One region of the Rhodoferax fermentans genome, then DNA from elsewhere that is predicted to be linked to it. Evidence: predicted binding sites of a transcription regulator. Region 1 holds the regulator's gene; the other holds the start of a gene.
What was found. Region 1 encodes sigma-54, which starts transcription at its own class of promoters, with help from an activator protein. Its sites were predicted from a motif close to TGGCANGNAANCTGCTTT; they were not measured.
Positions count from the first base shown of each region.

Region 1 (3,415 bases):
TACAACAACGTCACCAGCGTGTTCACGCTGGATGGTGCACCTGCCGCTGGCAAAAACAGCAGCACCGGCCAACCCGGTGCACCCGCCGGCCGGGTCAAGGCGATGCTGACGCCGACCCCGGACAATGCGTCGGTACCAGCGTCGTCCACGCCTTTGCGCGACACCAACACCCTGGGTGGCAGCAAGCCATGACCCCCCTGGACATGGCTCCTGCTGCGCCAGCAACGGTCGCCGGTGACCGGCATCGCTCCTCGGACACGGGTGGACAAGACAGCTGCCTGCAAGCCCACCACCTGCAAAAGTCTTACGGCAGCCGCAAGGTGGTCAAGGATGTGTCGCTGTCGGTGCGCAAAGGTGAGGTGGTGGGGCTGCTCGGCCCCAACGGTGCGGGCAAGACCACCTCGTTTTACATGATTGTGGGTCTGGTGCGTGCCAGCGGTGGCGACATCACCATCGACGGCCAGTCGGTCGAACACATGCCGATCCACCGGCGCGCCCGCCTCGGGCTGGGTTACCTGCCCCAGGAGGCGTCGATTTTTCGCCGCCTCAATGTGGAGGACAACGTGCGTGCGGTGTTGGAGTTGCAGCTCGATGAGCGCGGCAAGGGCCTGAGCAACGACGAGATTGAAAAACGCCTGACTGCGCTGCTGCAAGACCTGAGGGTGGACCACCTGCGCCAGTCCAGCGCTTTGTCGCTCTCGGGGGGGGAACGCCGCCGGGTCGAGATTGCCCGGGCGCTGGCGACCAACCCGCGGTTTATCCTGCTGGATGAACCTTTTGCGGGCATTGACCCGATTGCGGTGATCGAGATCCAGCGCATCATCAGTTTCCTGAAAAACCGGGGCATTGGCGTGCTGATCACCGACCACAATGTGCGCGAAACCCTGGGCATTTGTGACCACGCCTACATCATCAGCGACGGCACGGTGCTGGCGCAGGGCACCCCCGCCGACATCGTCAACGACGCTGATGTCCGCCGGGTGTACCTCGGTGAACATTTCCGCATGTGAAGCTATGACCCCCACGCTTGTCACGATGTGTACTGCGCTGCCCCCCGAGGGGGCCGCGTTTTTGCTTGGGGCGGCCCGTCGCCAAAACATGACCCCTGATCAGTCATGAAACAAGGCCTGTCCTTACGCGTCTCGCAGCATCTGGCGCTCACACCGCAGTTGCAGCAGTCGATCCGTCTGCTGCAGCTATCGACCCAGGAGCTGAGCCAGGAAGTCGACCAGATGCTCGACGAAAACCCGTTTCTGGACCGCAACGTCGAAGAGGCCGAGCGGGAGTCCTTTGGTCTGGCGCAGGCCGACGCACCGGTCAGTGCGGCGGACCGTGAGGCTGAAGTTGCTACTTATTCAGCAGCAGAGTATCCAGACACTACAAGGGCCAAGTCCGAAAATGACCATGAAGAAGTCGGTGTGTCGTCTGACGACATCCCGAGCTGGGACGGTGATGGCACCGTCAGCATGGCGCCCGACGACGGCGAGTGGGGCGGTGAGGCCGCGGCCCGTGGCAACAACCTCAGCGGTGACGACGAAATGGACGCCACCGAGCTGGCGCGCAACCAGGAGTCGCTGCAGAGCTTTTTGCACCGCCAGGCGCTGGCGCTGCGCCTGGGGGCTGAGGACAGTGCCGCGCTGCGTTTCCTGATCGAGTCGCTCAATGACGACGGTTACCTGGAAGACACACTCGACGAGCTGGCGCGTGGCCTGGCCGGTGAGGACGACCCGGAGCAGATCGAGCAACTGGTCCACCACTTCACCGTGGCTTTGAGCCTGCTGCAAAGCCTGGAGCCCACTGGCGTGGGTGCCCGTGGCCTGGCCGAGTGCCTGAGCCTGCAGCTGCAAGCCCTGCAGCGCAACACCGATCTCAGCGACGAGTTCGACCCCGACGTGATCAAGGTCGCGCTGGCCATCTGCCGCCAGCCGATGGACCTGCTGGCCCGGCGCGACATCAAACACCTGATGCCCTTGTGTGGTGCCAGCGACCCCGCCGTGCGTGCCGCCATCACCCTGATTGGCCGCCTGGAGCCCAAGCCCGGACGGCGGTTTGTGGATGTGGAACGCAATGTGGTGGTGCCCGATGTGCTCGTGGTCAGGGTGGGCAACGGTGGCAACGCCAACTTCAGCGTGCGCCTGAACCCCGAGGTGATGCCGCGCCTGCGCGTGCACGACATCTACGCCAACGCGCTCAAGGGCCACAAGGCTGGTGGCAGCGAGGCCTCCAGTGCGCTGGCACTGCAGCAGCGTCTGCAAGAGGCGCGCTGGTTCATCAAGAACATCCAGCAGCGTTTCGACACCATCTTGCGGGTGTCCACCGCGATTGTGGAGCGGCAAAAAAGCTTCTTCATCCACGGCGAGCTGGCCATGCGCCCGCTGGTGCTGCGCGAAATTGCCGATGAGCTGGGCCTGCACGAGTCCACCATCAGCCGCGTCACCACCGCCAAATACATGGCCACGCCTTACGGCACCTTCGAGCTCAAGTACTTCTTTGGCTCGGGCCTGGGCACCGAATCCGGTGGCAACGCCTCCAGCACCGCAGTGCGGGCGCTGATCAAACAATTTGTCGCCGCCGAAAGCCCCAAAAAACCGCTGTCCGACAACCAGATCTCCGACATGCTCAAAGAGCAAGGCATCGAATGCGCCCGCCGCACCGTGGCCAAATACCGCGAAGGCCTGCGCATTGCCCCGGCATCGTTGCGCAAGGAGCTGTGACATTTTTGGCGCCACCCTGCTGTGCCCTCGAGGCGGCATGGGGCGCGAAGCCATCCCCTCGACGACCCTGAGGAAAGAATACCTATGAACCAACTCCAACTGTTCCTGCCCTGCGCCGCTGGCGTGGAAGACTACCTGGCCACCGAGGTCTTGCGCATCACCGAACTGCCGCCCGGCTGCATCACCAAACAGCGTGGTGGGGTGGCGGTGCGCACTGGTTTTGCCCACGCCATGTTGCTCAACCTGTACAGCCGTCTGGCGCAGCGCGTGCTGGTGTTGCTGAGTTACACCGAATACCGCAGTGAGCAGGACCTGTACCGCGCCGCCAGCGAAGTCACCTGGGAGCGCTGGTTCACCCCGCGTGAGAGCATCAAGGTCGAGATCACCGCCCAGCACAGCCCACTCAACAGCCTGAACTTTGCCGCGCTCAAGATCAAGGACGCCGTCTGTGACCGTTTTCGCACGGTGGCCAACGGCGTGCGCCCGGACGTCAACACCCAGTGGCCCGATGTGCGCATCTACGCCCACCTGACCACCGACAGTTGTTCCCTCTACATCGACACCTCGGGTGAACCGCTGTTCAAACGCGGCTGGCGTGTGGATAAGGGCGACGCGCCTTTGAAAGAAACCCTGGCCGCCGCGATGATCGCCGCCAGCGGCTGGCTCGACGGCGAGGGTGACCTGCAGCCGCTGTACGACCC
Region 1 is NZ_MTJN01000002.1:1,664,432-1,667,846, reverse strand. It holds gene lptA (lipopolysaccharide transport periplasmic protein LptA) at 1-192, shown strand, start outside; gene lptB (LPS export ABC transporter ATP-binding protein) at 204-1,010, shown strand; gene rpoN (RNA polymerase factor sigma-54) at 1,116-2,714, shown strand; gene RF819_RS07950 (THUMP domain-containing class I SAM-dependent RNA methyltransferase) at 2,799-3,415, shown strand, end outside.

Region 2 (3,415 bases), 670 kb from region 1:
CTGGTCTGGGTGCGTGCCACGCTGGAGGCGTCGAGCATTGTGGGTGTGGTATCCGGCTGGATGCAGGCCCTCGGCCTGGGTGGCATCACCTCGGTGCTGGCACCCTTGATTGTGATTGTGAGCATCATGCCGGTGGTGGTGCTGTTGTCGCTGCTGTCGGTCGCTCTTTTGATGACCCCTGCGCTGACCCATTTTGTGGCCAAGCAACGCTTTCCGCAGTTGGCGCGCAAAGAAGGTGGTTATTTCATCCTGGGCTTGGGCTGGGCCCTGTTGTCGACCTTGCTCGCCTTGGTGGCTTTGGTGGTGTCGATTCCCCTGTGGTTTATCCCGCCGCTGATTCTGGTGTTGCCACCGCTGATCTGGGGTTGGCTCACCTACCGGGTGATGGCGTTTGACGCACTGGCCAGCCATGCCAGCGGTGAAGAGCGGCGTGAGCTGTTTCGCAAGCACCGGCTGAGTTTGCTGGGTATTGGCGTGTTTTGTGGTTATCTGGGGGCCGCGCCCAGTGTGATCTGGGCCTCTGGGGTGTTGTTTGCGGCCGCATTTGTGGTGTTGGTGCCGATTGGCATCTGGCTCTACACCTGGGTCTTTGCACTGTCGTCCCTGTGGTTCGCGCACTACTGTTTACAGGCCTTGCACAACCTGCGGCAACAGCGCGAACTGGACCTGCCGTCAGTGGATGAGCACCTGGTTGAAGCAACTTTGGCCGAGCCCGAGGCGTTACCATTGACCCATGACACCAACACCAAGCCCCCAAGCGCAGCCTGAACATCGCCCCGGTTTTCGCCTGATTGTGATCGGGGATGAGATCCTGTCTGGCAAGCGAGCTGACAAACATTTGCCCAAAGTGATTGAACTGCTCAAGGCACGTGGCCTGCAGTTGGACTGTGCCGAATATGTGGGGGATGACCCGGATCGCATCACGGCGGTGTTGCAGCGGGCTTTTGAATCCGGCGACGTGGTGTTCTCGACCGGTGGCATTGGCGCCACCCCTGACGACCACACCCGCCAATGTGCCGCAGCTGCGCTAGCGCTGCCCCTGGCCTTGCATCCTCAGGCCAAGGACCTGATTGAGCAACGTATGCAGAATCAGGCGCGAGAGCAAGGCAAGGTCTACGACGCCCAAGCGCCAGACAACGTGCATCGGCTCAACATGGGGGTGTTCCCTCAGGGTGCCAGCATCATCCCCAACCCCTACAACCAGATCCCTGGCTTCAGCGTCGGGCGGGTGCATTTTGTGCCGGGTTTCCCGGTCATGGCTTGGCCGATGATCGAGTGGGTGTTGGACAGCTGTTACGCCCAGTGGTTTCAGAACCAGGCTTGGCTGGAGCGCTCGGTGATTGTTTTTGGTGCCATGGAGGCGACACTGACGCCGCTGATGCAGCAACTGGAGCAAGACTATCCCGGCATCAAGGTGTTCAGCTTGCCCAGTGTGGATCACCCGGAATGGGGGCGCCATATTGAGTTGGGTGTCAAAGGTGCGCCAGGCCTGGTCAACCCGGCCTACGTCGCTTTGTTGGCGGGTCTGCAAACCTTCCAGGTCAAACTTGGCCCCGAATTGGTGCAATCCTGAGCACTTTGTTTTAGTGCATGTTTTTTGCACCAGTATGGTGCCTATCATTGTTCTTTCCATTGCACTTGTCGGAAGAACAGGCAAACCTGCAAACGCTGAACCCGAAGTTGTGCCGTAAAGTGGGTGCAAAATGGCGGAGGTGCGGACTTGTTGAACATGCCCCGACACTGGCACAAAACCTGCATTCAATTTCACAAACCCTTTCTCAACAGCAACCAGGAGTATTTGATGGCCAAGACCGTCGCAGATGTCATGAAGATGGTGAAAGACAACGAAGTCAAGTTTGTTGACTTCCGTTTCACCGATACCCGTGGCCAAGAACAGCACGTGACTGTGCCCGTTTCGCATTTTGATGAAGACAAGTTCAGCTCCGGCCATGCCTTTGACGGTTCTTCCATCGCTGGCTGGAAGGGTATTGAAGCTTCGGACATGCAACTCATGCCCGACCCGAACACCGCCAACATCGACCCGTTCTTCGAAGAAACCACGCTGTTCCTGAGCTGCGATGTGGTCGAGCCAGGTGACGGCAAGGCCTACGACCGCGACCCGCGGTCCATCGCACGCCGCGCAGAAGCCTACCTGAAGGCGTCTGGCATTGGTGACACCGCCTTCTTTGGTCCAGAACCAGAATTCTTCATTTTTGACAATGTCCGTTGGAACACCGACATGTCGGGCACCTTCTTCAAGATTGAAGAATACGAAGCCCCCTGGAATTCCGGTGCCAAGCTCGAAGGCGGCAACCGTGGTCACCGTCCCACCGTCAAGGGTGGTTACTTCCCGGTGCCTCCGATTGACAGCACCCAAGACATGCGCGCCGAAATGGTGCTCATCCTTGAATCGCTGGGCATCCCGGTCGAAGTGTTCCACCACGAAGTGGCTGGCGCTGGTCAGAACGAAATTGGTACCAAGTTCAGCACCCTGGTTGAGCGCGCTGACTGGACACAAGTTCTGAAGTATGTGGTGCAAAACGTGGCCAATGCCTACGGCAAGACCGCCACCTTCATGCCCAAGCCCATCGTGGGTGACAACGGCTCGGGCATGCACGTGCACCAGTCGATCTGGAAAGACGGCAAGAACCTGTTTGCCGGTGACGGTTATGCCGGTTTGAGCGATTTCGCCCTGTACTACATCGGCGGCATCATCAAACATGCCCGCGCACTGAACGCGATCACCAACCCCGGTACCAACAGCTACAAGCGTCTGGTTCCTGGTTTTGAGGCGCCGGTGAAATTGGCTTACTCGGCCAAAAACCGTTCTGCATCGATCCGTATTCCGTTTGTCGCGAACCCGAAGGGCCGCCGTATCGAAGCCCGCTTCCCCGATCCGTTGATGAACCCGTACCTGGGTTTCTCGGCCTTGATGATGGCGGGTCTGGACGGTGTGGAAAACAAGATCCATCCTGGCGAAGCCGCCACCAAGGATCTGTACCACCTGCCGCCCGAAGAAAACGCACTGATCCCGACCGTTTGCCACAGTTTGGACCAGGCGCTGGAATGCCTCGATGCAGACCGCAGCTTCCTGACCAAGGGTGGAGTGTTCACTGACAGCATGCTCGATGCCTACATCGAACTCAAGATGACTGAAGTCACACGTCTGCGTATGGCGACCCACCCGATCGAGTTCGACATGTATTACTCGCTGTAATCAGCGACCTTACCAGGTGGGTCAGCCATGACAACTTGGTACCGCAAAAAGGACGGCAGTTGCCGTCCTTTTTTATTGTGGGAAACTATACCAATGGGGCGGGCTGCCGGGTTCAGGCAGCCCGCCAAACCTGGTCACGATGGAGAGAGCAAAAGCCTTATGAAACAACTGTGGATGCTGGTGGCCTTGGCAGCGGGT
Region 2 is NZ_MTJN01000002.1:991,492-994,906, reverse strand. It holds gene RF819_RS04910 (EI24 domain-containing protein) at 1-768, shown strand, start outside; gene RF819_RS04905 (competence/damage-inducible protein A) at 734-1,573, shown strand; gene glnA (type I glutamate--ammonia ligase) at 1,802-3,217, shown strand; gene RF819_RS04895 (hypothetical protein) at 3,377-3,415, shown strand, end outside.
Region 2: glnA (type I glutamate--ammonia ligase) is a predicted target of sigma-54. The motif match lies at 1,742-1,759, and genes of this name have one in related genera.